DNA from 4 places in the Streptomyces sp. NPDC007896 genome. Region 1 is predicted to be linked to each of the others. Evidence: riboswitches for the same ligand, from Rfam matches in the RefSeq annotation. Region 1 holds a riboswitch; each other region holds the start of a gene.
What was found. Region 1 has a riboswitch for cobalamin ahead of ACFZDJ_RS37110 (ABC transporter substrate-binding protein). Riboswitches for the same ligand answer to the same signal wherever they lie in the genome.
Positions count from the first base shown of each region.

Region 2: another riboswitch for cobalamin. It lies ahead of ACFZDJ_RS19010 (CbtB-domain containing protein); the one in region 1 lies ahead of ACFZDJ_RS37110 (ABC transporter substrate-binding protein).
Region 3: another riboswitch for cobalamin. It lies ahead of ACFZDJ_RS03460 (prenyltransferase/squalene oxidase repeat-containing protein); the one in region 1 lies ahead of ACFZDJ_RS37110 (ABC transporter substrate-binding protein).
Region 4: another riboswitch for cobalamin. It lies ahead of ACFZDJ_RS00375 (cobalamin biosynthesis protein); the one in region 1 lies ahead of ACFZDJ_RS37110 (ABC transporter substrate-binding protein).

Region 1 is NZ_JBIBKX010000014.1:104,375-111,494, reverse strand. Features, by position in the region: gene scpA (methylmalonyl-CoA mutase) at 1-548, opposite strand, end outside; gene ACFZDJ_RS37125 (methylmalonyl-CoA mutase family protein) at 557-2,362, opposite strand; gene ACFZDJ_RS37120 (ATP-binding cassette domain-containing protein) at 2,531-3,313, opposite strand; gene ACFZDJ_RS37115 (iron chelate uptake ABC transporter family permease subunit) at 3,310-4,320, opposite strand; gene ACFZDJ_RS37110 (ABC transporter substrate-binding protein) at 4,332-5,366, opposite strand; cobalamin riboswitch at 5,404-5,587, opposite strand; gene ACFZDJ_RS37105 (cytochrome P450) at 5,667-6,842, shown strand; gene ACFZDJ_RS37100 (acyltransferase family protein) at 6,843-7,120, opposite strand, start outside.
Region 2 is NZ_JBIBKX010000005.1:340,985-348,104, forward strand. Features, by position in the region: gene ACFZDJ_RS18990 (WYL domain-containing protein) at 1-756, opposite strand, end outside; gene ACFZDJ_RS18995 (VOC family protein) at 853-1,251, shown strand; gene ACFZDJ_RS19000 (hypothetical protein) at 1,327-2,229, opposite strand; gene ACFZDJ_RS19005 (CbtA family protein) at 2,706-3,458, opposite strand; gene ACFZDJ_RS19010 (CbtB-domain containing protein) at 3,482-3,703, opposite strand; cobalamin riboswitch at 3,738-3,886, opposite strand; gene ACFZDJ_RS19015 (MFS transporter) at 3,962-5,296, opposite strand; gene ACFZDJ_RS19020 (GNAT family N-acetyltransferase) at 5,514-6,689, opposite strand; gene ACFZDJ_RS19025 (hypothetical protein) at 6,746-7,120, opposite strand, start outside.
Region 3 is NZ_JBIBKX010000001.1:752,139-759,258, reverse strand. Features, by position in the region: gene ACFZDJ_RS03480 (ECF transporter S component) at 1-520, opposite strand, end outside; gene ACFZDJ_RS03475 (ATP-binding cassette domain-containing protein) at 517-2,175, opposite strand; gene ACFZDJ_RS03470 (CbiQ family ECF transporter T component) at 2,172-3,287, opposite strand; gene ACFZDJ_RS03465 (SCO2322 family protein) at 3,303-4,004, opposite strand; gene ACFZDJ_RS03460 (prenyltransferase/squalene oxidase repeat-containing protein) at 4,001-5,236, opposite strand; cobalamin riboswitch at 5,348-5,477, opposite strand; gene ACFZDJ_RS03455 (M48 family metalloprotease) at 5,714-6,880, shown strand; gene ACFZDJ_RS03450 (SpoIIE family protein phosphatase) at 6,893-7,120, opposite strand, start outside.
Region 4 is NZ_JBIBKX010000001.1:69,560-76,679, forward strand. Features, by position in the region: gene ACFZDJ_RS00355 (class II aldolase/adducin family protein) at 1-406, opposite strand, end outside; gene ACFZDJ_RS00360 (GH25 family lysozyme) at 603-1,355, shown strand; gene ACFZDJ_RS00365 (inorganic phosphate transporter) at 1,568-2,812, shown strand; gene ACFZDJ_RS00370 (hypothetical protein) at 2,825-3,049, shown strand; cobalamin riboswitch at 3,161-3,303, shown strand; gene ACFZDJ_RS00375 (cobalamin biosynthesis protein) at 3,403-4,359, shown strand; gene ACFZDJ_RS00380 (cobyric acid synthase) at 4,356-5,864, shown strand; gene cobN (cobaltochelatase subunit CobN) at 5,861-7,120, shown strand, end outside.

The DNA of each region.
Region 1 (7,120 bases):
TCCGCCGCCACGATGTACAGCGCGAGCACCGGCAGCACGGCGCCGTTCATCGTCATCGACACGGTCATCCTGTCCAGCGGGATGCCGTCGAAGAGCTGCCGCATGTCGTAGATCGAGTCGATCGCCACGCCCGCCATGCCGACGTCACCGGTCACCCGCGGGTGGTCGCTGTCGTAGCCGCGGTGCGTGGGCAGGTCGAAGGCGACGGACAGGCCCTTCTGGCCGGCCGCGAGATTCCGCCGGTAGAAGGCGTTGGACTCCTCGGCCGTGGAGAAGCCCGCGTACTGACGGATCGTCCAGGGCTGGTTGACGTACATCGTCGGGTACGGGCCGCGCAGATACGGGGCGATGCCCGGGTAGGTGCCGAGGAAGTCCAGGCCCTCCAGGTCCTGCCCGGTGTACAGCGGCTCGACCGCGATGCCCTCCGGGGTCTCCCACAGGAGATCGGCCCCGCCCGTGGCCTTCTTGACGGCGTCGCGCCACTCGTCGCTCCCGCCGTCGGCCTTCGGGACCCCCAGCCCGATCCCGGAGAAGTCGGGGATTCCCATCGCTGCCATCAGGACACTCCCATGCGGTCGAGGGTGGCGGAGAGCACGGCGACGGCGTCGCACCCCGCGAAGACATAGGCATCGACATCCGGGTACTGCCCGGGGCGGCCCGCGAGGGACACGTGCCCGGCGCCCGTCGCCTTCAGCGCCCCGGCGACCTCCGCGGCCCGCTCCTCGTACAGCGTGTCGCTGGAGCACAGACAGACCTCGGTGGCACCGCTGTCCTCGAAGGCGCCCTCGGTGACGGGCTCGATGCCACCCGCCTGGAACAGGTTCGAGGCGAAGGTGAGGCGGGCGGTGTGCGCGGCGGCCGGGCCGAGGGCGGCCAGGAAGATCCGCGGCCGGGAACCGGTCGCCGCAAGGTGGGCGTCGGAGCGGGCCCGCAGCGCCTCGAACGCCTCGTCGCGCCGCACCCGCGGCAGCCCGCCGGACGGCGGTACGGGGGCGGCTGCGCGTTCTACGAGGCGTTCGGCGAGGTTCGGGAACTCGCTGACCCCGGTGACGGGTTCGCGCCGCTTGGCGAGCTTCGCGCTGCGCGCCTGCCAGGTGTGGGCGAGGTCCTGGCCGAGCCGGCCGGAGCGCAGGGCCGCCGCCTGGCCACCCTCCCCCTCGATCCGCTGGAAGAACTCCCAGCCCGCGTGGGCGAGTTCGTCAGTGAGCCGCTCCACGTACCAGGAGCCGCCCGCCGGATCGATCACCCGGGACAGATGTGACTCCTCGACCAGGATCGTCGAGGTGTTGCGGGCGATCCGCCGGGCGAACGCGTCCGGCAGGCCGAGCGCGTGGTCGAAGGGCAGCACGGTGACGGCGTCGGCGCCGCCCACCCCGGCGGCCAGCGTGGCGACCGTCGTGCGCAGCATGTTCACCCAAGGGTCGCGGCGGGACATCATCACCGGCGAGGTCACCGCGTGCTGCACCTGCCCGGCCGGGGCCCCGCAGACCTCGGTCACCCGCGCCCAGAGCCGGCGCGCCGCCCGCAACTTGGCGATGGTCAGGAACTGGTCGGCGGTGGCCGCGTACCGGAACTCCAGCTGCCCGCAGGCCTGTTCGACACTCAGCCCGGCCTCGGTCAACTGCCGCAGATAGGCGACACCGGTCGCCAGCGAGGCGCCCAGCTCCTGCGCGGCCGAGCCGCCGGCCTCGTGGTACGGCAGCGCGTCCACGGTCAGCGCCCGCAGCCCCGGGTACTCCTCGGCGCACAGCCCCGCGAGAGCGGCGACGGGCGCGAAGTCGAACCCGCCGTCTCCCGTACGGGCCTCGTGGCCCAGCGGGTCGGCTCCCAGGTTGCCGCGCGCCGCCTCCTTGGCGACCCCGCGCTCCTGGTAGAGCCGTAGCAACTCGCGTGCGGCGGGCTCGACTTCACGTCCCGCGTCGAGGACGACGGGCGCCAGGTCGAGATAGACGCCGTCGAGGACGCGGTCGAGCGAGGACACCGCGATGCCGCCCGCACCGGCGACCAGCCAGAGCGAGGTGACGCCGTTCTCCAGGTCCGCGAGGACCGCCGCGCCGTCGGCGGCCGTGTGCTGCTGGCGTACGTCCCAGCCGCCGAGGGTGTTGCCCTCGGGGCGCCCGCCCCGTACGAAGGGAGCGAAACCGGGCAGGCCGGGATCGGGCGCGGAGTCGTCCGCGGTGTACAGGGGCCGGGCGCGAAGCCCGTCCTCCAGCGTGGTGGACAGGGCGTCTTCCGCTGCTGCGCCCGAGACTTCCTTGCCCGACTTTCGCAGGACGCCTTCAACCAGGCGTTGCCACTGCTCATGGGTCGCGTCAGGGAACTCGGCGGCCAGCGAGAGCCCGTCGTCAGGCAGGACCGTCATGCTCGGATGTTAGGCCAGATCCGCAGGTGAGCAGCAGAGGACGCGGCTGTGACCTTGACCTCCCAGGGGTGGTCTTGATCAACAGGCCGTGTTCGTACTACGGCATCACACGGATCGCGGACAGTGCCGGTGCCGTGGAGCGAGGAGGGCGACCTTGTCCTGATGGCCTCAGCGGTCGGGGAGTGTTCCCAGAAACCGTATGTGGGGGCGGTCGACAGTGCCTTCGCTCGTGACGGTGACGATGGCTCGTACGCCGTAGACGTCGGCGATCAGGGCCTCGGTGAGCGTCTTTGCCGGGGTGCCGCAGGCGACGACCCGGCCCTGCCCGAGGACGACGATCCGCTCGCAGTACATGGCGGCGAGGTTGAGGTCGTGCAGGGCGACGACGCTGGTGACGCGGAGTTCCGCGATCAGGGCCAGCAGGTCGAGCTGGTGCTGGATGTCGAGGTGGTTGGTGGGTTCGTCGAGGAGGAGTTCGCGTGGTTCCTGGGCGAGCGCGCGGGCGATCTGGACGCGCTGGCGTTCGCCGCCCGAGAGCGTGTGCCAGGAGCGGTCGGCCTTGTCGGTCGGGTCCGTACGCTCCAGCGCGGTGCGAACGGCCCTCTCGTCGGCCGGAGTCGAGGGCGACCAGGCGCGCCGGTGAGGGATGCGGCCAAGACGTACGACGTCGAGCACGGTCAGGTCGACCTGGGTGTCGACCTGCTGTTCGACGACGGCGACGCGCCGGGCGACGGCCCGGCGGCCGAGGTCGCCGAGCGGATGCCCGTCGAGGGTGACGACGCCGGAGGCGGGAGTCAGGACACCGGCGAGCAGACGCAGCAGGGTGGACTTGCCGGAGCCGTTGGGGCCGAGCAGACCCGTGATGGATCCAGGAAGGGGCGTCAGGTCGACGCCGTCCAGGATCAGCCGCCCGGCGGCGGTGCGGGAGACACGGTCGGCACCGAGCGTCATCGGGTCACCCTTCGGGTGCGGTACAGGATCAGCACGAAGCCGGGCACGCCGATCAGCGAGGTGACCACACCCACCGGCACCTCCTGCGGGTCGAGTGCGGTACGGGTCACGGTGTCGGCCCAGACCAGGAAGACCGCCCCGGCGAGCGCGGTCACCGGCAGCAGCCGGGCGTGTCCGGGGCCCCCGAGCGCGCGTGCGGCGTGCGGCAGGACGAGGCCGACGAAGCCGATCGCGCCGGCCACGCTGACGAGTGCGGCGGTCAGCAGCGCCGTGACGCACAGGAGCACCAGCCGGGTACGGGCCACGGAGACACCGAGGGAGGCCGCGGCTTCCGGCCCGAACGCGAAGGCGTCGAGTGTGCGCGCGTGTCCGAGGCAGACCAGCAGGACGATCGCGAGGACGGCCGCGCACAGCCATACGTCGGTCCAGTCCGCTCCGCCGAGTGAGCCCAGCAGCCAGAACAGGACACCGCGGGTGGTCTCGGCGTCGGCCGCCGTCATCACCACGAGGGAGGTGAGTGCGGAGAACAGCTGCATGGCGGCGACCCCGGCGAGCACCACCCGATCGGTCGTGCCGCCGACGGTGTGGCTGAGCAGCAGCACCAGGGCGAAGGAGCACAGCGCGCCCACGAAGGCGCCCCCGGAGACGGACAGCACTCCACCGTCGGCGCCCAGCACCACGACCACGACGGCCCCGGTCGAGGCCCCGGAGGAGACGCCGAGGACGAAGGGGTCGGCGAGCGGGTTGCGCAGCAGGGACTGCATGACCGCCCCGCACACCGCGAGCCCGGCGCCGCAGACCGCGGCGAGCAGGGTGCGCGGGAGCCGCAGGTTCCACACGATGCCGTCGCGGATCGGGGTCAGTTCCGGAGCTCTGCCCCCGAGGTGGGAGGCCACCGCGGACCAGACCTCCCCGACGCCTATGTCCGCGGGGCCGATGGTGATGGCCACCGCCACGGACGCGACGAGCACGGCGAGCCCGGCCGCCGTACGCACCACGGCGGTCATGGCGGCGGTGGTCACCCGGCGAGCCCGTACTCGCGCAGCGCCGCGGCCACCTTCTCGACACCTTCGACCGTGCGGATGGTCGGGTTCATCGCCTGCCCGCTGAGCAGCACGTACCGTTTGTTCTTCACCGCGTCCATGTTCTTGGTGGCCGGATTGGTCTCCAGGAACTCGATCTTCTTCGCGGCGGTCTCGGCGGTCTGCGACCTGCGGGTGAGGTCACCGATCACCAGGACGTCGGGATCGCGGTCGGCGACGGTCTCCCAGTTGATCTGGGGCCATTCCTGCTTCGTGTCGGCGAAGACGTTCTTCGCGCCGAGGGCGTTGGTGATGATGCCGGGCGCACCGCAGCAGCCCGCCATGTACGGGGCCTCCTGGTTGGCGAACCAGTAGAGGACCGTGGTGTCGGACGCGTCGATCCCGTCGGTGGCCTTCGCCACCCGTGCCTTGAGGTCCGCGACGAGCTTGGCGCCGCGCTCCTCGACGCCGAAGACCTCGGCCAGGTCGCCCACTTCGCCGTAGACCGCATCCATGGTCAGCGGCTCGGTGCGCACTCCGTCGCCGTCACCGCTGTTGTCCTTGCCCTCGCAGTCGGCGGGGGACAGGTAGGTGGGCACGCCCAGTTCCTCGAACTTCTCGCGCGGAGCCACACCGCCCTTGGCCAGTGTGGAGGCGAAGGAGGCGGCGACGAAGTCGGGTTCGGCGTCGAGGACCTTCTCGAAGGAAGGGGCGTCGTCCGCGAGTCGGGGCACCTTCCCGTTGGCCTTCGCCAAGCCCTTCATGACCGGGTCGGTCCAGGTGGCGGTGCCCACCATGCGGTCGGCGAGGCCGAGGGACAGCATGATCTCGGTGGTGCCCTGGTTCAGGGACACGGCCCGCTTCGGCGCGGAGGCGATCGCCACCTTCCGGCCGCAGTTGTCGAGCGACACCGCACCGGTGGATTTCGGCGACTTGCTTCCGTCGGCGGACGAGCCGCCGCCACAAGCGGTCAGCAACAGGGCTCCGGACAGGAGCAGGGCACAGCGGCGGGCTGGGCGCGCAACGGGCACGTGACATCCTCTGGCGTCGAGGGCCCAGTCGCGGGGCCCGTTCGTACGGTCCGCCAGCAGGTCTTCGGACTCGGGATCGTCCGGACGAGGCGCCTTCCCGGACTCCGGTCACGTACGACCGCCGTCCAGTGGCTTCGTGTTGCCCCGCCCGTCACCCTTACCGCTGCGCGTCAGCTCCGGATTCACACCGGATTCCCTTGACTGGCCTCGGCAAATTATCACGCCCCCATCGGCCTCGCCTTCAGCACGATTGTTAGCCTTGGCTGTGATCCAATTCCCCGTGCCCGGCCAGGGCTTGCGATGAGCGCCGTCGGCTCCTTCCCGCTCGGTGCCGCGACCACGCTCGCCGAACTCGCCGCGGATCCGCATCCGCGACTGGCCCGGCTCCGTGCGCATGAGCCCGTTTCCTGGCTGCCCGAGCTGGACGGCTGGCTGGTGACCCGTCGCGATCTCGCGCTGAACGTGATGCGGGACCCCGTGACCTTCACCGTCGACGACCCCCGGTTCTCCACCGCGCAGGTCGTCGGCCCGAGCATGCTGTCCCTGGACGGAGACGAGCACGCCCGCCACCGGGAGCCCTTCTCCGCTCCCTTCCGCCCCAGGGAAGTACGCGACGGCTTCGCCTCGTTCATCGAGCGGGAGACCGACCGGCTCATCACCGCGCTGGAACCGGCGGGCGCCGTCGAACTGCGACGTGCCTTCGCCGGCCCGCTCGCCGTCGCCGTCGTGACCGAGGCGCTCGGGCTGGTCGGCACCACCGCGGACACGGTGCTCTCCTGGTACGACTCCATCGTGCGGTCGGTCTCGGACATCACCGCCGGACACGAGGCGGCACCCGCGGGCGCCGAGGCGTACGCGCGGCTACGGGCCGCTGTCGAAGCCACCGTCGCCGGCCGGGGCGCGACTTCGCTCCTGGGCGCCGCCGCCGAGCGGCTGGCGCTGCCAGAAGTGGCGTCCAACGCCGCGGTGCTGATGTTCGGAGGGATAGAGACCACCGAGGCGATGATCACCAACGCGCTGCTGCACCTGCTGCGACACCCCGGCCAACTCGCCCTTGTCCGCGATGACGTCGACCTGCTGGACGGCGCGATCGAGGAATCGCTGCGCCTCGAACCCGGAGCGGCGGTCGTGGACCGGTACGCCACCCGTGACACCGTCCTCGGCCAGGCAACGATCCGCCGGGGTGAACTGGTCACCGTCTCCCTGGCGGGCGCCAACCGCGACCCGGCCGTCTTCCCCGATCCCGATCGGTTCGACGTCCGCCGCGAGAACGCGCGTCTCCAGCTGGCCTTCGCACACGGCCCGCACTACTGCCTCGCCGCGCACCTCGCCCGACTGGAGACCCGTATCGCCCTTCAGCGCCTGCTCGAACGCCTCCCCGCCCTGCGCCTCGACCCGGCCCACCCGACCACTCCGCACGGGCTGGTCTTCCGTAAGCCGTCCACCCTGCATGTCCTGTGGGACGGCCCCGCCTGATCAGCGTGACACCAGGGTGCGTCGCAGGGATCTCATGAAGGGCCGCAGAAGCCATCGCCGGGCGGGTACCTCGACGTACTCGTGGAGGAGCCAGGCGAGTGCCAGGGACACCGCGAAGGCGGTGAGCGCACCGATCGGCGACGGCTTGAACAGGTGCTGCCCCGCGCGCAGCACGAGCAGGTGGACCATGTAGAAGGCGAAGGAGAGTTCACCCAGTCGGACGAGGGCCGGATGTCGCCACAAGCTGGGCAGGCCGCGTACGTCGGCGAGGGCGGCCG
Region 2 (7,120 bases), on a different contig from region 1:
GATCTGCTCGGCCGTCCCCCGGATCCACAGGATCACTTCGTGCCGGTACGGCGCCTCGGCGAATCCCGACAGGACGCGCTGCGCCGGATCGAGTCCCGCGGGCGGCTCGAAGGAGCCGGGCAGGGCCCTCGCGTCCGCGATGCGGTCGAGCCGGAACGTGCGGTCCTCGCCGCTCTCGGGCTCCGCACCGGTCACGTACCACCGACCCGAGTGGACGACGAGCCCGTACGGGTGCACCGTGCGGACGCTGCGCCGGCCGTCTCCGGCGGTGTACCGGATCGAGACCGGCCGGCGATGGCGGATCGCGTCGGCCACCGAGAGCAGGACCGCGTTCTGCGGTGCGGTTGTCTCGTCGGGCCGAGCGGTGAAGGCGAGGGAGTCGAGCACGGCGTCGAGCCTTCGGGCGAGGCGCTTGGGCAGGACCCGCCGGATCTTGGCCGTTGCCGTCTCATGGGCGGTGCCCGCGGTCGTCGGCAGTCCGACTCGGCGACCGGTGATCAGGCCGAGCAGCACGGCCAGCGCTTCGTCGTCGCCGAGCATGAGCGGAGGCATGCGGTGGCCGGGGGCGAGCCGGTACCCGCCGTAGCGGCCGCGCACCGATTCGACCGGCACGTCGAGGTCGACCAGGTGGTCCACGTACCGCCGCACGGTGCGTTCGTCGACGTCGAGCCGCTCGGCGAGTTCGGCAGCCGTCCTGATGCCGCCCGACTGCAGGAGCTCCAGCAGGGTGAGCACGCGAGCTGTGGGCCTGGGCATGCTCAGAAGTATCCCCGCAATACCGGGCGGAATGTGTCCGCTATCTCTCCTAGCCTCCGTGAGTACGAATCCCACCGAACTCACCGGGAGATCACCGTGAACTTCGTCTCGATCCGTGTCATCACGGGCGATGTCGCACGCCTCGTCGACTTCTACGAGCGCGCGACCGGCACGCGGGCGAGCTGGTCCCACCAGGACTTCGCCGAGCTCAGGACGGCGTCAGCCACTCTCGCGATCGCCGGCATCCGCACCGTGCCGCTGTTCGCGCCCGACGCCGCCCGTCCCTCCGACAACCGTTCCGTGATCATCGAGTTCCTCGTCGACGACGTGGACGGCGTGTACGAGAACCTGACCGGCTTCGTGGAGGACTTCGTCAACAAGCCCACCACCATGCCTTGGGGCAACCGTTCACTGCTGTTCCGCGACCCCGACGGCAACCTCGTCAACTTCTTCACCCCGGTCAGCCCGGACGCCGTCAGGAAGTTCCCTTCCTGACGGCGCGGGGGCGGAGCTGTCGGGCTGAGTTGTCAGGGCTGGGCTACGCCACGAAGGTGACCCCTCGTGCCGTGGTCATGAGCGGCGTGCGCGGCGGGACGCGTACACCGCCCCGGCGCCGAGGGCGACCACCAGGGCCGCGCCGCCCGCGATGGTGCCGACCGGCGCGCTCGCACCCGTCTCCGCCAGCGGCGGCCCGCTGTCGCTGGGCGACGGCTTGGGGGTGGCGGGCGGCGTCGACTCCAGCGGGGGCACGTCCGGCGTCGTGGGAGGCGTGGTGGAGGGCTTGGGGCTGGTCGGAGGCGGGGTCGTCTCCTCGGCGGGAGGCTGTCCGCCCGCGGGAGTCGTGGGCGTGACCGGGGTGGCGGGAGTGGTCGGGTTCGACTCCGACGGCGTCGGGGTGGGCGAGTCCGACGGGCCGGGGGTGCACGGCTGTTCGCCTCCGTTCCACGCCGCTATGAGGTGGTAGGGGGTGACGACGTTGTCGGGCTCGTAGGGCACGGGGCCGTGTCCCTCCCCCGTCTTGCCGTCGTAGGTGATGTCATCGCCGTACAGGTCGATCTGGCCGTAGCAGTCCGGCGTCTTCACGCTCAGCTTCTGCCAGGTCCGCTTCGCGTCGTCCGTACCGGCGACGTCGTCGGCGGTGAGGTAGACCGTCGCCTTGTCGACCAGGCTCTGGTGCCCGGAGACGTACCAGTTCGGCCCCTCGGTGGTGTATTCGGCGAGGGACACCGGGTACTTGCAGCCCTCCCCGACGGTCTGGCCCGGGGCCAGCCGGACCTGGACGCTGCCGGGAACGGTGTCCCAGAGATGGAACCCGCCCTGCGAGGTCCAGTCGGCACCCACGACGTTTCCGTCCGCGCCGACGATGCGGTACTGGACCGTGGCGGACTCGCACGCCCCGGCGGTCGTGGCACTGGCCACCCCTGCGCCGAGCACGGGCACGGCGGCGGCGGCGAATGCGGTTGCGGCGAGCACAGCCAGAGTTCTGGAGTGTTGCGAACGCGACAAGATGAGCCTCTGTGAATTCGAATGTGTGGGAGGTGATTGCGCGCGAGTGACCGACGCGGACGGCAGAACTGGATGACCCGATGCAAGAACCGGCGCACGGACCAACGGAAGAACCGACGGAAGAACCGACGGAAGAACCGACGGAAGGCATGCCGCCCAAGCCACTCGTGTCGCTTCGCTCACTTCAGACGCGGCGAAGCGAGCTGGATTCTTCCAACTTTTGACAACTCCCGTCAATCCTTCACCGGTTGCGCACTTCCTCCACGGAACACTCCCGGGCTGTAAGGGACTTACGAGACGGGGTCCCGCACGGCCGCGACGGTTCAGGAAGCCAGGTCCCGGTGACGACGCAGCAGTTCAGCTATCAGCCGGCGTCGATGCCCGGAAAACGCGAGAGGGCCCCCGGATGGTTCCGTGGGCCCTCACTCGGGTGTCGGGTCATGTCAGCTGGGAACGGCGACCCGTCGGCTCGCGGCGGCCGTCACCGGCTTGGGATTCAGCAACCGCTCGGCCAACTCGCCGAAGACCAGGCCGAATCCGCCCCACAAAACGGTCTGGATGGCCAGCGCGGAGAGACGGAACCGCCACAGCAGAGTGGCGGGGAAGTCCTTCGGCACCTCGTTGATGACCGGCAGGAACGCGTACGCCAGACCGATCACGACGGCGAAGGCGGCCACCGCGGCGACGGTGGCGTACCAGGTGCCGATCCTGGGTGCCAGCCGCTTGCCCAGGATGGTGGCGGCGATCGCGAGGAGCACGCTGAGCACCATCATCAGGAAGTACAGGGTGGTCCGCTTGCCGATGGTGTCGGGGTTGCCGACCGACGGCGGGTTGGCGGGGTACTTCAGGAACGGCACGACGTACACGGCCAGCAGCGCGCAGCCGGACAGCAGCAGTGCGGTCGCCCGCGGGCTGAAGCGGCCGACACGGCCGAGCGCGAAGGAGAAGGCGAGCGCGGCGATGCCGCCGAAGGCGACGCCGTAGACCAGAACGCCGGTGGCGAGACCGGCGGTGGACTGCAGGGAACGGGAGACGATCTCCATCTCGTGCTCGTGGGAGTGGGCTTCCTCGAAGCTGATCGCGCTGTCGACGTTCGGCTCACCGAGGAAGTAGGCGGCAACCAGGGCGAGCAGGCCGGCACCGAGGCCGGCGAGCATGCCCCGCACGAGGAGATTTCTTACCGTTGCGGAGTTCATGGGAGTGCTGGGGTTCCCCTCGGTCAGTGGCAGGGGAAGCCGAGAAGGTGGCGGGCGTCGTGCACCCACTCGTGGACGTCCGAGCCGGAGACGACGGAGGTGGCGCCCTGTTCGGCACCGACGAAGTACAGCAGGACGAGCATCAGGATGCCGAAGAAGACCGCCCACGGAGCAATCGCCTTGAGCGGCAGCTTGGCGGGAACGACGGGGGTGGTGGTTGTCGGCTGGGCGACGGTCTGCGCCATGGCAGGACCTCCTCGGGAGTTCGCGTCCCATCTCGGTGGTGCACTGGACGACGGCTACGGGTCTGACTCACGACAGGTCCCAGCGGGCTGGAGTCTCTCGTTCACAGTGGCGCGACCGTGCCGGCTTCCCACCGGCTTCCGTCTTGCCGTCATCGATATCGCACCGACCGTACCGCGTGTCGGGTGCGGGGCCAAGACCGCGCCACCTGGCGTGATCTTCCTCTCGCACCAGGTGGCCGCTCCCGAGTGAACAGCGGGTCAGCGGTGGCGGAACCCAGTTGAGTTCGGGCCCGGCCCCGCTCTCAGACCGAGGGGGACCGGTCCGCGTCCTGGGACTCGGGCGTGCCCGTCGTACGACCGAGCTTCTGTGCCTCCTCCAGCGTGCGAGCCCCGCGGAGGGGGGGAGAACGTGAGCCAGAAGGAGACGACGAGGTAGGAGACCCCAACGGCCCACAGGGCCGTGCCGGGTGACAGGGCGTCGGCCAGGGCACCGCCGACGACGGCTCCCAGGGGCAGCGTGCCCAGGGCGACGAGGCGGTAGCTCGCGGTCACCGCGCCGATCTGGTGCTCCGGCGGAATGGCCTGCCGCAGGCTGACGGCGAACACGTTGAACAGCGCGACACCGAAGCCGTTCACCATCATGGCGACCGACGCGAGCACGGCGACGTACCCGCCTACCCGGCTGACGGCGGGTACGAGCAGCAGACCCACCGCGGCCAGCACCGCACCCAGGGCCAGCACACCGCCGACGGCCCACCGTTGGGTGAGCCGGGTGGCGCAGAGCGAACCGATCAGGGCCCCCACACTGCCGATGCCGGTGATCACGCCCACCGTGGTGCCGCTCATGTCGAGATCACGGACGGCGAACACCAGGAAGACGGTCAGAAAGGCCTTCTCGTGCAGATTCGACAGGCCGGCCTGAACGCACAGGTCCCGGATCGGGCGCAGGGACCAGGTGTAGCGGAGCCCGGAGCCGATCGCCTTCAGCGCCGGCTCACGAGGCTGTTCGGGGGCCTTGACGCCCCGCAGCAGCAGACCGCTCACGGCGGCACCGGCGGAGCACGCGGCGGCCACCGTCAGGGTCGGCGACACCCCCAACTGGCCGACCAGGAAGCCGGCCGCGGCGGGACCGGCGAGGGTGCTGACCGAATACGTCGCCTGGTGCAGGCCGTTGGCCGCGGCGATGGAGTTCAGCGGCAGGAGCCTGGGCAGCGTGGACTGGTAGGCGACTTCGTAGAAGACGGTGGCGACACCGATCACGGCGGCGGCGGTGAGAAGTTGGCCGAAGTTCAGCCCGTCGGCCGCCTGGAACGCGGCTAGCACCGCCAACGCCGCGCCCTGGGCGGCACTCGCGGTGACGAGGGTGCGGCGCGGCGGATACCGGTCGACCATGACGCCCGCGACCAGCGAGAGCACCACGACGGGGACGAACTGCACCGCCGACACGAGTCCCACCCCCGTGCCGTCGGCATGGAGGTGGGTGACCGCGATCAAGGGTAGGAGAAAACTGGTCAGCTGTCCGCCGAAATGCGCCGAGGTTTCTCCCAGCCAGATGTTGCGGAAGTCTTTGTTGTCCGCGATCAGGATTCGGATACGGGAAGTCGTAGTACGGCGTCCCGGCGAGGAGTTGGCCGTCGGCCTCGACCGTGAGGTATCCCGGGGTGGCGAACTCGGGCCGCTCCTGACCGCGCAGCCAGGCGTGGCTCTGGTAGAAGCAACTGCCCGGCGCGAGCGCGTCCCAGGCCTCCCGGTCGATGTCGTCGATCGTCTCCAAGTGCCTCACCTCAGGCATGTGCCTTCCTCCCGTTGCTCACAGCAGCCAGTCGTCGGTGTTCAACCCACCCACCACGTACTGGCCGTACTCGGCGCCGAACGCCTCCGCCTCGGCCCGGTTGCGTTCGCGGACCTTCGCCCCGTCCGCCGCCAACGGCCGGTCCACTCCGACGAACACGCTGTACAGGGGATGAGGCTGGGCGCCGCGCGCCAGCTTTGCCTGGAAGGTGCCCAGACCGAGGTGGATCGCCCGCACGGTGCGACCGGCGCCCGACTCGATGGGGTGGTAGAAGACCAGGTTGAAATAGTCGGCCATGTTGGGCACCGAGTAGTCGAAACCAGCCACGCGCGCATACAGCGTGTCGCCATGCCGGTACCGCAGCGCGAAACCGATGGGCTGCCCGGCGTCCTCGTCCAGGAGCAACGTGCTGCGGTCGCCGAGGTGGCGGCCCTGGCGGTCGTACACCGCTGCCGCGCGCTCCTCACCGTACGCATGTCCGTGCTTGCGCATCAGTGCGCTGTTGAGCGGGGCGATCTCCTTGACGACTTCGGGGAGGGAGACCTCCCGGATGGTCCGGCCGCTGCGGTCGAAGTCCCTTCTCTCCCGCCGGGCCCGGGGCCGTCGGCCTGAGGGCAGCCAGGCGAAGTAGTCGTCCAGGTTCTGCCACAGACCGACGGGCAGAACGGTCTCCACGTCGTGATAGAGGACCACCGCCCCGTCGTCGGCGTGGGCCTCGGCGACCTCCAGTGCCTCCGCCCGGGGCAGGTAGTAGTACCCGAGCACGTCCGCTTCGGCGGTTCGGGCGAAGTCGAGGGTCTGTGCGGTGAGCGCGTGCACCGCCTGCGCGCGCTCCTGTGCCGTCACTCCCTCACGGCCCGGCAGTTGGCCGCGGAACTCCGACCAGCCCGCGCCTAACACCATGGGCCGGGCGGCGAGTTGGGCGTGGCGCTCGTGGTCGATCAGACCGGCGAGCAGGTCGGCGGGGGTGTAGAGCAGGTGCGGCGGACGTGTGAACGCGTACGCCTCGGCTCCCGCGACCGGCGTTCCCTGCCTGTCGCGCGCCAGCAGATAGCGGGCGGCGGCTCCGGGCGGCAACTCCTCCGTGCGTACGCCCGCGAAGCCGCTGCTGGAGTAGATCGTCCCGCCGATCACCAGAGCATCCCATTCCGCTGCCGGCAGCTGGTCAACGGAGTCGTACGAGGAGACGTGCATGGGGGAAACTCCAGAAAGGGTGATCGGATGACTGTAGGGGGAAACGGTACCGGGGTTCACTTCAGCAGAGATCGCACATCGCTGTCGCGCGTGTGCAGGAGCAGGATGCCGGTGCCGCTGAACGCGTCGAACAGCTTCTGGTTGGCGACCCGTTGGGAGCCGCGGACCTGCACGGCGTACCAGAGGATGGACCGGGGGCCGACGACGGTCCAGAACGTTTCCCGGACGCCGCCCCAGAGTTCCTCACGGCGTATCCAGCGCCGTACGATACGGCGCAGCAGCCGCGGCCAGGTGACACGCAGCGGCGGATCGGTCCACACCACGCAGTCGGCCCGGTGGGCGAAGGCCTCCACGCTCGCGGCGAAGGCCGGTCTCCAGAAGAGGGCGTCGAGCGTGACGGGCGGGATGCCACGCCGTTCGGCGAGGGCGCG
Region 3 (7,120 bases), on a different contig from region 1:
CCAGTTCCCCGCGCCCGCGTAGCTGGTCGGGGCCCGGCAGCAGCCCGGCGCCCATCGTGAACCAGCCCATCGCGAGCATCTGGAACGGCAGCCACGGACCCACCCCACCCGTGAGCAGCGCGGAGGAGAACATGGTCACGGACCCGAGCACGAACCCGAACCCCGGTCCGAGCACCCGGCCGCTCAGCACCATCAGGAAGAACATCGGCTCGATCCCGGCCGTCCCCGCGCCGATCGGCCGCAGCGCGGCGCCGGTCGCGGCCAGCACCCCCAGCATGGCCACCGCCTTCGGACCGAGCCCGGACTCGGAGATCGTCGCCGTGACGACGGCGACGAGCATCACCAGCAGCCCCGCGAACAGCCAGGGCGCGTCCTGCGCGTGCGCGACGACCTGCGAGGTGGGGTCGGCGAAGAGCGGCCAGCCGAACCCGGCGACCCCGACGGCGCTCACGAGGCAGAGGGCGGCGAGGGAGCGGGGGCCGAGGCGCACGGCTCTGGTCCGGACCTCCGGTGTCGTCATGTGAGGGCCTCCCTGACCTGGGTGACCGTGAGCCACGGCTGCGGCGCGAGCACCTTCGTGACCTGGGGGGCGAAGGACGGGGAGGCGACGACCACCTCGGCCGTGGGGCCGTCGGCGACGATCTCGCCGTCCGCGAGGACGACGACACGGTGTGCGAGCTCGGCGGCGAGTTCCACGTCGTGGGTGGCCAGGACGATCGCGTGACCCTCGGCGGCCAGGCCGCGCAGGACCGTGACCAGGCGGGCCTTCGCCGCGTAGTCCAGGCCGCGGGTCGGTTCGTCGAGGAGCAGGAGCGGGGGGCGGGCCGTCAGGACGACGGCCAGCGCGAGCGCCAGCCGCTGCCCCTCCGACAGGTCACGGGGGTGGGTGGCGTCCCCGATGTCCGGCAGCAGCTCGGACACCAGGGCCCGGCAGGTGCCGGGCTCGGCCCCCGCGTCCTCGTCGGCCGCCGCGCACTCGGCGGCGACCGTGTCGGCGTACAGCAGGTCGCGCGGTTCCTGCGGTACGAGACCCACCCGGCGTACGAGGTCCCGTGGTGCCGTGCGATGCGGGACCGCGCCCCCGACCAGGACCGAACCGGCCGCCGGTTGGACCAGGCCGACCAGCGTGCCGAGGAGGGTGGACTTCCCGGCTCCGTTGCGGCCCATCAGCGCGATGATCTCGCCGGGGGCGGTGGTGAGGTCGACGCGCCGGAGCGCCTCGACGCGGCCGTGGCGGACGGCGAGGGCTTCGATCGAGGCCGGGGCCGTCGCCCGTGGAGTTGTCGGCTGCGGAACGCTCGCCCGCGGAACTGTCGGCTGCGGGGTCCTAGGTTGCGGGGTCCTCGGCTTCGGGACGAGTTCCGCGAGCCGCTCCCGCAGGGACCCCGCCCTGCGCCGTGCGTCGCGCACCGTGAGGGGGAGCGGGGACCAGTCGGCCAGCCGGCCCAGGTCCACCACCGGCGGGTACACCGGGGACACGGTCATGATCTCGGACGGGGTGCCGAGGAGCGGCGCGGCGCCCGGGGACGGGAGCAGGGCGACCTGGTCGGCGTACTGGATGACGCGTTCGAGGCGGTGTTCGGCCATGAGGACGGTCGTGCCGAGGTCGTGGACGAGGCGTTGCAGGACGGCGAGGACCTCCTCGGCGGCGGCCGGGTCCAGGGCCGAGGTGGGCTCGTCGAGGACCAGGACCCGCGGGTGGGGGGTCAGGACCGAGCCGATGGCGACGCGCTGCTGCTGGCCGCCGGAGAGCGTGGCGATCGGGCGGTCACGGAGGTCCGCCAGGCCCAGCAGGTCCAGGGTCTCCTCGACGCGTCGGCGCATCACGGCCGGCGCGAGGCCCAACGACTCCATGCCGTAGGCGAGTTCGTCCTCGACCGTGTCCGTCACGAAGTGCGACAGCGGGTCCTGGCCCACCGTGCCGACCACGTCCGCGAGCTCGCGCGGCTTGTGGGTGCGGGTGTCCCGTCCGGCGACCGTGACCCGGCCCCGCAGGGTGCCGCCCGTGAAGTGCGGCACGAGACCGGAGACCGCGCCGAGCACGGTCGACTTGCCGACGCCGGAGGGCCCCACGAGCAGCACGAGTTCACCCTCCGGGACCTCGAAGTCCACGCCCTGGACGGTGGGTTCGACGGCTCCGTCGTACGTCACGGAGACATCCTCGAAGCGGATCATGAGGGGTCCTTGGGGGTGGAGGGTTCCCGTGAGGGGGGTGTCGGGGCCACGAAGGCGGGGAGCAGGCCGAGCATGATCGCCGCCGCGGGCCAGAGGGGCAGGGCCGGGGCGGTCAGCGGGAGGACGCCGGGGCTCAGGGCCGCGGCGTCGTACGTGGCGGAGACGATCAGTCCGGCGGCGACCGCGACTCCGGAGCCCGCCACCAGCCAGGCCCTTACGCCCCACACGTCCGGGCAGTAGCGCGTACGGACCGAGCGGCGCCCGCCCAGCCACAGCCCGCCGAGCGCCGCGGCCACTCCGGCGAGCAGCACGGGCAGGCCGTAGGTGCCGCCCTCGGCGGTCAGCACTCCGTACGTGCCCGCGCAGACGCCGAGCAGACCGCCCAGCGTCAAGGCGGTGGTCGTACGGCGGACGGCGGGCGGTACCTCGGCGGTGCGGCCGTAGCCGCGGGCGTCCATCGCCGCCGCGAGGGCGACCGAACGCTCCAACGCGCCCTCCAGGACCGGGAGTCCGACGTGCAGCAGGCCGCGCAGCCCACGGTCGGGGCGGCCGCGCAGACGGCGGGCGGCGCGCAGTCGCCGGCCGTCCGCGATCAGGTTCGGCGCGAACGTCAGCGCGACGACCACCGCGACGCCCGCCTCGTACAGGGCGCCCGGGAGTGACTTCAGCAGCCGTGCCGGGTTCGCGAGGGCGTTCGCCGCGCCGACGCAGATGAGGAGCGTGGCCAGTTTCAGGCCGTCGTACAGCGCGAACAGCAGGCCCTCGGCGGTGACCCGGCCGCCGATACGGATGCCCTGGGCCCAGTGGGGGAGGGGGAGTTCGGGGAGGGTGACGAGGAGGTGGGTGCCGGGGATGGGGGAGCCGAGGAAGACAGCGAACGCCAGCCGGATTCCGAGGACGGCGATACCGAGTCTGACGAACGCGGTGTAGGAGCGGGCCCAGGGGGCGTCGGTCCGGCGGGCGGCCACCACATAGCCGGCCACGGCTATGAGGAGGGCGAGCAGGAGGGGGTTGGTGGTGCGGGAGGCGGCGGTTCCCAGGCCCAGGGCCCAGATCCACCAGGCTCCTGGGGGGAGGGCGTTGGAACGGTGTGCCTTCGGCGCGCGTGTCATCGTCGGTCGCCGTACTCAGGGCCGGCGGCGGCGGGTCTGCCAGACCGCCGCCCCGCCGAGCGCGGCGACCGCGACGACTCCCGCGAGCAGGCCCAGCGACGGGCCGTGCCGGTCCGGCTCGGACTTGGCGTCGGCCTTGGCGTTGTCCTTGGCGTTGTCCTTGGCGTTGTCCTTGGCGTTGGCTTTCGAGGTGGCGGAAGGCGCAGTGTGTGACGTCGCGACCTGGTCGCCGCAGCCCGTTCCGGGGTAGCCCGCGATGGCGCACAGGAGGGCGTTGGTGTCGTACCGGAGGGGCTTGGCGACCGTCGCGAGCGCCTCGGCCGTGGTCGCGTCGGCGGGGACGCGGGCACAGACCGTCCGCGGAGCGGGCGGCGTCTCGCCGCCCGGGGCGTCCGCGGTCGTGCCGGAGTCGATGACGAGGGCCACCCGCTTGTGGCCCGCCTGGGCGGGCGTCTTCGCGCAGATGGACGCGAAGTCGGCGTCGCCGCGCGGCTTGGAGGCGTCCTGCGAGTCCGCGCTCACCGCGAATCGGAAGCCCTGTACGTCGCCGTCGGACGGCCGCGCGGTCGACGGGCCCTGCGTCGCGTACGTCCACTTCCCGCCGGTCAGGTCCCAGAACGACCAGTAGCGGTAGCCGACGGCCTGGGCCTGTCCCGCGCCGCCGAGTACGAGCAGGAGCAGGGACAGGACCAGTGCGCACGTCCGACGGCGGCTCACGGCTGCTGCTTCTTGTTCCGGGCGCTGATCAGGAAGCCGATGCCGATGCCGCCGACGAGACCGACGCCGATGATCCACCAGACGCTGACGCCGCTGTCGTCCTTCTTCTTCGCGGCTTCCGCGGCGGACGCGGAGGCCGTGGGCTCGGCCGGGAGGGACGCGGGCGCGGGGCCGGTGGCGTTGAGCTGCTTGACGAGGTCCCGGCCGCCGAAGTCGCGCGGGTCGAACGTCGCCGCGTCGGCGGCGAGGACGAGCTGCGCGTACGCGGCGGGTCCGCTCTGCTCGGCCCACTGCGCGGAGTGGGCCTCCAGCCAGCGCATCGCGTCGGCCGCCTTGTCGCCGTGCCCGGCGGTCGCGAGCGCGACGACCGCGTCCGCCGTGTTGCCGTAGTCGGGCTGGTTCTTGGCGCCGGGCATCACCGACGTGAGGTGCTGGTCCTTGGCGAGTGCCTTGACGAGGTACGCGGCGCCGTTCCGGGCCGTCTGTTCGGCGCTGGTGGCGGCCTTGCAGGAGAGGGGGTCGGCCACGGGCTTCAGGGGCTCACCGGCGAGGCCCTTGCCCAGGGCTCCGACCACGGCCGCCGCCGTCGCGTCCGCGTTGGCCGCGAGCTTGCCCTTCTTGTCCGGCTGGTAGGCGAACGCGCCCCCGTCGGCCCCGCCGCACGGGATCGACAGCTTCGAGAGTGCGTCGTACGGCGACTTGCCGCCCTTGGAGACATCGTTCGGCTTCTTGCCCACCGCCGCCAGCGCCCCGATCACCACGGACGTGGAGTTCGCGTCGCTCGCGCCGCCCGCGGTGTAGCCCCAGCCGCCGTCCTTGTTCTGTACGGACTCCAACCATGCGACGGCCTTGCCCGTCTCGCCGCCGTGGCCGCCGAGCGCGGCGAGGGCCTGCACGGCCGCCGAGGTGCTGTTGGTGTCGACCATCGTCTTGGCGTCGCACTTCGCCGACGCGTCGGCGCGGTACGCCGCGAACGCCCCGTTCGCGCACTGCTGCCCGGCCAGCCAGTCGACGGCCTTCGCCGCGGGCTTCACACCGACGGTGTGCTGGGCGAGCAGCGCGAGGGACTGCCGCCAGACACCGTCGTAGGTGGGGTCGGTGGTGCCGTAGAGGCCGGAGGGTATCGCCGGGGCAGGCGAAGGCGAGGCGCCTTCGGCCACGGCGGCCGGGGCCAGGGCCGTACCGATCACTACGGTGGCGGCCAGTACCGCGGCGCTGCGGCGAACAATCATGACTCTCCCTGCGGAAGCCGGGCAGCACCGGGCGCAGGCTTGGCCCCGAGCGGCTCCGGCCCCGTATCCCTCGACGGTGCCGGCCACCGACGGGCTGCCGGTGGCACGAGCCGGTCACGTCCCGGACGAGGCGATCCGGCTTGCCACGTTTGTGGGTGGCTCACGGTTGCGGGTCAGCGCCGGAATTGCACCGGCTTCTCCGCGTACGGGTGTGATGACGACCTGCTTACTGTACCGGCCCGTAGGAATCGCCTGAGGAGTGGCTGCGAGCGCCGACTCGCGGGCCTATGCTGCGCTCTCGATGTGCTCTGTTCGAACACGTCGACATTCGCCGGTCCCTGGGGGGAACCGGGGTCCAGGGGGGACACGAAGATGCGCGGCACTGTGGACGAGAAAGCTCAGTCGTGCCCGGAATGCAGCACTGAGGTGCGCACCGACCCGCGGTTCACGGCGTGGTGTGCGGCCTGCGGATGGAATGTGGATCCCGGCGAGCCGGAAGAGAGATCGGGGCGGCTGGAGGGACTGCGGCGGTCGCTGGCCCGACAGCACGGGGAGGCACTGCTGGCCGAGGTGTCGGCCGACGGCGATCCGCGTCCGCGCCGCGATACGGCCGCTGTCCTGGCGTACGCCGTCGCGCTGGCCATCCACGGCGCCACGATCGCCCTGCTCGGAACGGGGATCCTGCTGGTGATACTCGGCTGGGGCACCGCTCTGCCGGTGGTCGGAGTGATCCTTCTGCTGCTGGCCTGGCTCCTTCGGCCCCGCTTCGGACGGCTGCCGGACGACGCGCCCGTGCTGCACCGGGCCGAGGCGCCCCAGCTGTTCGCCCTGGTCGACGAGATCGCCTCCGTCGTCGGTACGACCGGGGTCCACGCCATCGCCCTGACGACCGACGTCAACGCGAGCGTGACCACCTACGGAGTGCGCCGACGTCGCCTGCTGACCATCGGGCTCGGACTCTGGGAGATCACCACCCCGCAACAGCGGATCGCGCTGCTCGGACACGAACTCGGTCACTACGCCAACGGGGACACCCGGCAGGGACTGGTCATCGCCAACGCGCTCCAGTCCCTCGCCACATGGCGCTACCTGATGCGCCCGATCTCTCACCCCACCGTCCCCGAGATGGCGCTCAACGTGCTCTATCTGCTGCCCTACGGAGCCGCCCAGGGCCTGCTGATGCTGCTCGACCAGCTGACGATGCGCGCGAAGCAGCGCGCCGAGTACCTGGCCGACGCCGCCGCGGCCCGGGCCGGTTCCAGCGAAGCCGCCGTGGCACTCATGGACCGCCTCCTCGTGACCGACTCGGCGGAGACCCTGCTGCTCCGCATGTCCAACGTCGGCCAGGTGATCCGGGCCCAGGACGCGGAGCGTCGCGAGCCGTGGCGCGATCTGTGGGACCAGTTGGCCGCTCACGTGGACTCGATCCCCGAGCACGAGTACGAGCGCCAGCGCCGCGTCGGAATCCTGCGCGGACACAGCGTCGACTCCACCCACCCACCGACGCACCTGCGCCGGGCCTGCCTGCTCGCCAGGCCCGCCGTGGCCGCCGCGGTGGTCACGGACGACGAACGACAGCACGCCCTCGACACCGAACTGGCCCCGTCCCGAGCCCGCCTCGCCCGCCACGTACTCGCCCGGTAGTAGTTCCGTCGGTCACGGCACGGGTGCCGGAATCGTTGCCTCCGTGGGCTGGCACAGGACCAGGGCGAGATCGTCGGCGAGGGCGGTGCCGGTGTGGGCGAGCAGGCGGGCGTGCAGGGACCGCAGAGCCTCGTCGGGGAGCGGCTCGCGCAGGGCGAGCGTCGCCTCGCCGAGGAGGGGGAACGGGGCGCCCTGCGGGTCACGGGCCTCGGTGAGGCCGTCGGTGTAGAGGAGCAGCCG
Region 4 (7,120 bases), on a different contig from region 1:
AGTGGATCAGGGGGAGCTCGGGGACGAGGGCCGAGACGGCCGTCGCGTGCGCGGCGTGGGTGTGGACGACGGCCCGCGCGTCCGTGGCGCGGTGGATCGCGAGGTGCATCGGCAGTTCGCTCGTCGCAGCGAGCGAACCGAGGACCTGCCGGCCCTCGAGGTCCACACCGACGGCGTCTTCGGGCCTCAGCCGGTCGTAGGGCACTCCCGTCGGTGTGACCAGGACCGTGTCGCCGACCCGGACGGAGAGGTTGCCCGACGTACCGACGACCAGACCGTCGGCCACCGTCCGGCGGGCCGTCGCGACGAGCTCGTCCCACGCGGCCGCCACTTCCCGCTCGCGCGCGCCCGGCGCGCTCTCCCCCACGTCCCGCACTTCCCGTGCGTCCCGCCGCTGCTCAGCCATGCGGTGATCCTGCCAGGCAGGGACGTCAACCCGCTGTCGGCGAGGGCACTTTAGGGCGGAAGACAAGCGTCCGTAAGGCTGCATAGCGGGACATATCACCCTGCTGGGGTGATTGGCTGGCGATCGACGGGCTTTCAACGATCTTCCAATAGCCTCTGGAGGATTTGTCACGCACGTCGCCATTCCGGGGGGAAACATGGCTCGTGACCACAAACCACTCCTTCGTCGTGCCCGCGTCCTCGCGGCGGCGGCCGCCGTGGCGGCGCTCACCGCCGCGGGGACCGTCCTCGCCGGGGCCCAAGTCGCCGCGGCGGCCAAACCCAAGGGCCACGACGTCTCCTCGCACCAGAAGAACGTCGACTGGCAGAGCGCGAAGGCGAAGGGCGCCCGGTTCGTCTATGTGAAGGCGACCGAGTCCCACACGTACCGCAATCCGTACTTCGCCCGGCAGTACGACGGGGCGCGCGACGCGGGGATCCTGCGCGGCGCCTACCACTTCGCGGTGCCGGACAAGTCGTCCGGCGCCACCCAGGCCGCGTACTTCGTTCGCAACGGCGGTGCCTGGCGCGCGGACGGCTGGACACTGCCGCCCGCACTCGACATGGAGTACAACCCGTACGACAAGAAGCACAAGTGCTACGGCCTGAGCAAGGCCAGGATCGTGAGCTGGATCCAGGCGTTCAGCGACGAACTCGAACGGGAGACCGGCCGCCGTCCGGTCATCTACACGACCACCCACTGGTGGAACACCTGCACCGGCGGCAGCGGCGCCTTCGCCGAGAACCACGCCCTGTGGCTCGCCCGCTACGACTCCGCGGACACGGGCGCGTTGCCGGCCGGCTGGTCGACGTGGACGTTCTGGCAGTACGACAACAGCGGCACGCTCCCGGGTGACCAGAATCTCTTCAACGGATCCATGACCCGGCTCAAGCAGTTCGCCACCGGCTAGAAGCCCTCGAACACCCCCCGCCGGAACCCGAAATTCCGCCTCCGTTCGAACATCTGGTAAGTCATCGGGCCGCCACTCCCGCACACTGGTCATCACAAGCGGAGGGGCGGTCCACCGTTTGAGACACCCCAGCGCCCGCCCCAGTTCATCTTCCGTTCACTCAGGTTGCCTACGGTCCACCTGCCACTGACGCCAAACAGAAGCCTGGGTAAATGGAACACATCACGCTCCTCCTCGGAATCGTGATCGTCACCGCTCTCGTGTTCGATTTCACGAACGGTTTCCACGACACTGCCAACGCGATGGCGACCACCATCTCGACCGGCGCTCTGAAGCCCAAGACGGCGGTGGCCATGTCCGCCGTGCTGAACCTGGTCGGCGCGTTCCTCTCCGTGGAGGTCGCCAAGACGATCTCCGGCGGGATCATCAACGAAGAGGGCATACGCGTCCAAGTGATCTTCGCGGCGCTCGTCGGCGCCATCCTCTGGAATCTGCTGACCTGGCTTCTGGGTCTGCCCTCCAGTTCCTCCCACGCACTGTTCGGCGGCCTGATCGGCGCCGCGGTCATGTCGGCCGGCTGGTCGTCGGTGAACGGCTCGACCGTCGTCACCAAGGTGCTGATCCCCGCGGTCGCCGCGCCCATCGTGGCCGGACTCGCCGCGATGCTGGCCACCCGGCTGACGTACCGGATCGGCAACCGCGCCGACGAGAAGGCGACCGCCAAGGGCTACCGCGCCGGCCAGATCGCCTCCGCCGGCCTGGTCTCCCTGGCGCACGGCACGAACGACGCCCAGAAGACGATGGGCATCATCACCCTCGCGCTGGTCACCGGCGGCGTCATCGCCCCGGGCTCGAACCCCCCGCTGTGGGTCATCGTCTCGGCCGGTACGGCCATCGCGCTCGGCACCTACCTGGGCGGCTGGCGCATCATCCGCACCATGGGCAAGGGCCTCACGGACCTCGCGCCGCCGCAGGGCTTCGCCGCCCAGACCAGCGCCGCGACGGCCATCCTGGCCTCCTCGCACATCGGCTTCTCCCTCTCCACCACCCAGGTCTGCTCCGGCGCCGTGATGGGCTCGGGCATCGGCCGCAAGGGCGGCGTGGTCCGCTGGTCGACCGCGACCCGGATGTTCGTCGCCTGGGGCCTGACCCTGCCGGCCGCCGGTCTGGCCGGCGCCTCCGCCGAGTTCCTGACCAAGCAGGGCACCTGGGGCATCGTCCTCACCGGCGCGCTGCTCGTCGCCGGCGCCGGCACCATCTGGAAGCTCTCCCGCCGCCAGCCGGTCACCGTCGACAACGTCAACGACGTCGACGCCGAGCCCGCGGGCGTCGTCACCGCCGCGATCGCCGCCGTCACCCCGCCGCCCGCGGGCCCCGTCACCGGCGACCTGTCCGGCGACCTGAAGACCACCATCCCGTCCCCGGACGCGGAGCCCACCCGCCCGGCCACGGTGTAAGGACAGAACAGCATGCACATCGACTGGGCAGCCCTCGGCTCCGTCTTCGGAGTCAGCCTCGTGACCACCGTCGGCCTTGTCGGCCTCTTCACCCTCGGCATCGTCGGCCTCTCCAAGCGCGAGTCCGCGTCCGCCCAGGGCGGCTCCGCGACCCTCGCGGTCACCGGCGCGTACGTCTGCTTCGCGGCGTGCGCCGCGGCGGTGGCGTACGGCATCTTCCTGATCGTCGGCAAGTAGCGCAAAACGGGCACCACTTCGCGTGGGGTGCGGGACGGATCACCGTCCCGCACCCCACCTGTATGTGGGCCTTCGCACACTCTCCCCGCGCAGGTCAACAGCAAGTTGACGGGTCTTCCAACCCGTGGTGGACTGCCGGAGCCAAGTACGGCGACAGAAGAGGAAGCCGGTGTGAATCCGGCGCGGTCCCGCCACTGTGACCGGGGAAGGAACTCCCCGGGAGCCAGGAACTCTCCCCGCCGGTCTCGTCGAACCAGGGCGTGGACACCCTGAGTGAGGACATAACGCCATGCGCGGCTGCCCAAGTGCCCTGCGAGCGACGGTTCCACCCGACCTGACGGTCGGCTGACCCCGTGCGTGCCGATCGCGTCTTCGCGTACGGCGCCGCCGCCGGACTCCTCGGTGACCTGCTGCTCGGCGATCCCCGCCGGGGGCATCCGGTCGCCGCGTTCGGGCGGAGCGCGGGCGCCGTGGAGCGGGTGCTGTGGCGGGACCACCGCGGGTGGGGCGCGCTGCAGACCGCCGTGTGTGTGGGCGGTGCCGCCGGACTCGCCGCCGTCGCTTCCCGTGCCGCACGCCCCTCACGTGCCGCGTCCCTCGCGCTGACGGCCGCCGCCACCTGGGCCGTCGTCGGGGGCACCACGCTCGGGCGGGAGGCCCGGGCGATCGGTGACGCCCTCGCGGACGGGGAGATCGAGACGGCCCGGGAGCGGCTGCCGCATCTGTGCGGGCGCGATCCCCAGGCCCTCGGCGCCGACGGCATCGCGCGCGCCGTCGTCGAGTCCGTCGCCGAGAACACCTCCGACGCCGTGGTGGGCGCCCTGGTGTGGGGGGCCGTGGGCGGAGTCCCGGGGCTCGTGGGCTTTCGGGCCGTCAACACCCTTGACGCGATGGTCGGTCACAGGTCGCCCAGGTACCGGCGGTACGGGTGGGCCTCGGCTCGGCTCGACGACGTCGCCGGGTGGCCGGGGGCTCGTCTCACCGCCGTGCTCGCAGCCCTCGCGGGTGACAGTCCCCGAGGGGCCCTGCGAGCCTGGCGCGCCGACGCCGTCAAGCATCCGAGCCCCAACGCCGGGCCCGTGGAGGCCTCGTTCGCGGGGGCGCTCGGGGTGCGTCTGGGCGGCACCCTCTCCTACGGCGGCCGCGTCGAGCACCGGCCCGAACTCAACGGCGCCGGGCGCGCCGTGCAGGTCGACGACATCGAACGGGCCGTACGGCTGTCACGGCGTGTCGGCTGGCTCGCCCTCGGCGTGAGTGCCGGCGGGCGGCTGCTCGTACAGAGGCTTCTCAGGAAGGGGCGTACGTCATGAGCGGCGGGCTGCTCGTCGCCGGAACCACCTCCGACGCGGGCAAGAGCGTCGTGACCGCCGGGATCTGCCGGTGGCTGGTGCGCCACGGCGTCAAGGTCGCGCCCTTCAAGGCGCAGAACATGTCCCTGAACTCGTTCGTGACGCGCGAGGGCGCCGAGATCGGGCGCGCCCAGGCCATGCAGGCGCAGGCCGCCCGGGTGGAGCCGACCGCGCTCATGAACCCCGTGCTGCTCAAGCCGGGCAGCGACCGGAGCAGTCAGGTCGTCCTCATGGGCAGGCCCGTGGGCGAGATGACCGCCCGTGGCTACCACGGCGGGCGGCAGGAAGCCCTCCTCACCACCGTGCTGGACTGCCTCGCCGAGTTGCGGGGCACGTATGACGCGGTGATCTGTGAGGGAGCCGGCAGTCCTGCCGAGATCAATCTGCGGCGGACCGACATCGTGAACATGGGGATCGCCCGCAATGCGCGGCTGCCCGTGCTCGTCGTCGGCGACATCGACCGAGGGGGTGTGTTCGCCTCGTTCTTCGGGACGGTCGCGCTGCTGTCGCGCGAGGACCAGGAGTTCGTCGCCGGGTTCCTCGTCAACAAGTTCAGAGGGGACGTCTCCCTGCTGGAGCCGGGGCTCGACATGCTCCACGGCCTCACCGGGCGGCGTACGTACGGCGTCCTGCCGTTCCGGCACGGCCTCGGCATCGACGAGGAGGACGGGCTGCGGGTGTCGCTGCGGGGAGCGGTCCGGGAGTCCCAAGTGACCTCCCCCGTCGGCGAGGACGTGCTGCGCGTCGCCGTCTGCGCGATCCCGCTGATGTCCAACTTCACGGACGTGGACGCGCTGGCCGCCGAGCCGGGTGTCGTGGTGCGGTTCGTGGACCGGGCCGAGGAACTGGCCGACGCCGACCTCGTCGTCGTCCCCGGGACTCGGGGGACGGTGAAGGCGCTGGAGTGGCTGCGCGAGCGCGGACTCGCGGACGCCATCCTGCGAAGAGCCGCCGAGGGGCGGCCCGTACTGGGCATCTGCGGCGGATTCCAGGTCCTCGGCGAGCACATCGAGGACGAGGTCGAATCGCGCGCCGGTCATGTCGACGGACTCGGACTCCTGCCCGTCCGGGTGCGGTTCGCACGCGAGAAGACCCTGACCCGGCCCGTCGGGGAGGCCCTCGGCGAGCACGTCGAGGGCTACGAGATCCATCACGGTGTCGCCGATGTGACGGGCGGTGAACCGTTCCTGGACGGGTGCCGGGTCGGCGCCGTCTGGGGCACGCACTGGCACGGCTCGCTGGAGTCGGACGGCTTCCGGCGTGCCTTCCTGCGCGAGGTGGCGGCCGCCGCGGGCCGTCGTTTCGTGCCGGCCGCCGACACGTCGTTCGCCGCGCTGCGCGAGGAGCAGCTGGACCGGCTCGGCGATCTGATCGAGGAACACGCGGACACGGACGCGCTGTGGCGGCTCATCGAGTCGGGCGCGCCGCAAGGACTGCCTTTCATTCCACCGGGAGCGCCCGCATGAGCACAGTGTTGTTGTTGTCGACCGCCGACACCGATCTGCTGGCGGCGCGTGCCTCCGGCGCCCCGTACCGGATCGGCAACCCGACCCGGGTGGACGTCGAGGGCGAACTTCCCTCTCTCGTCGAGGGCGCGGACATCGCCGTCGTACGACTCCTCGGCGGCAAGCGCGCCTGGGAGGAGGGCCTGCGGAAGCTGAAGGCCTCGGGCATCCCCACCGTGCTGCTCGGCGGGGAGTCCGTGCCCGACGCCGAACTGATGGCGGAGTCGTCGGTGCCCGCCGGTGTCGTCGCCGAGGCGCTGCGCTACCTGGTCGAGGGCGGCCCGGACAACCTCACCGAACTGGCCCGGTTCCTCTCCGACACCGTGCTGCTGACGGGCGAGGGCTTCGAGGAGCCGCGGAAGATGCCGGAGTACGGCGTCCACGGTGAGCGCGCGTTCGTCGAGGGCCGCCCGACCGTCGGCGTGCTCTTCTACCGGGCCCACCAGCTGTCCGGCAACACCGCGTTCGTGGACACGCTGTGCGACGCGATCGAGGCGCGCGGCGCCAACGCGCTGGCCGTGTACTGCGGTTCGCTGCGCGGCGCGGACGCGGGCCTGTACGAGATCCTCGGCACGGCGGACACACTGGTCGCCACCGTGCTCGCGGCGGGCGGCACGCACGCCTCGGAGGCGTCCGCGGGCGGCGACGAGGAGGCCTGGGACATCGGCGCGCTCGCCGACCTGAACGTCCCCGCGCTGCAAGGGCTCTGCCTGACCTCGTCCAAAGGTGCCTGGGACGCGTCGGACGCCGCCCTCTCCCCCATGGACGCGGCGATGCAGGTCGCGATCCCCGAGTTCGACGGCCGTCTGATCACCGTCCCCTTCTCCTTCAAGGAGCAGGGTCCCGACGAGGTGCCGGTCTACGTCGCCGACCCCGAGCGGGCCGCGCGGGTCGCCGGAATCGCCGTACGGCACGCCCGGCTGAAGCACAAGCCGAACGCGGACAAGAAGCTCGCGCTCGTCTTCACCGCCTACCCGACCAAGCACTCCCGGGTCGGCAACGCGGTGGGCCTGGACACGCCCGCCTCGGCCGTACGGGTGCTCGACGCGCTGCGGGACGCCGGGTACGTCGTCGAAGGGCACCCCGACAACGGCGACGAGTTGATCCACCGGCTCATCAACGCCGGTGGCCACGACGTCGAGTGGCTCACGGAGGAGCAGCTGGCCGCCGCGCCCGCACGGGTGCCGCTGGCCGACTACCGGGCCTGGTTCGACAAG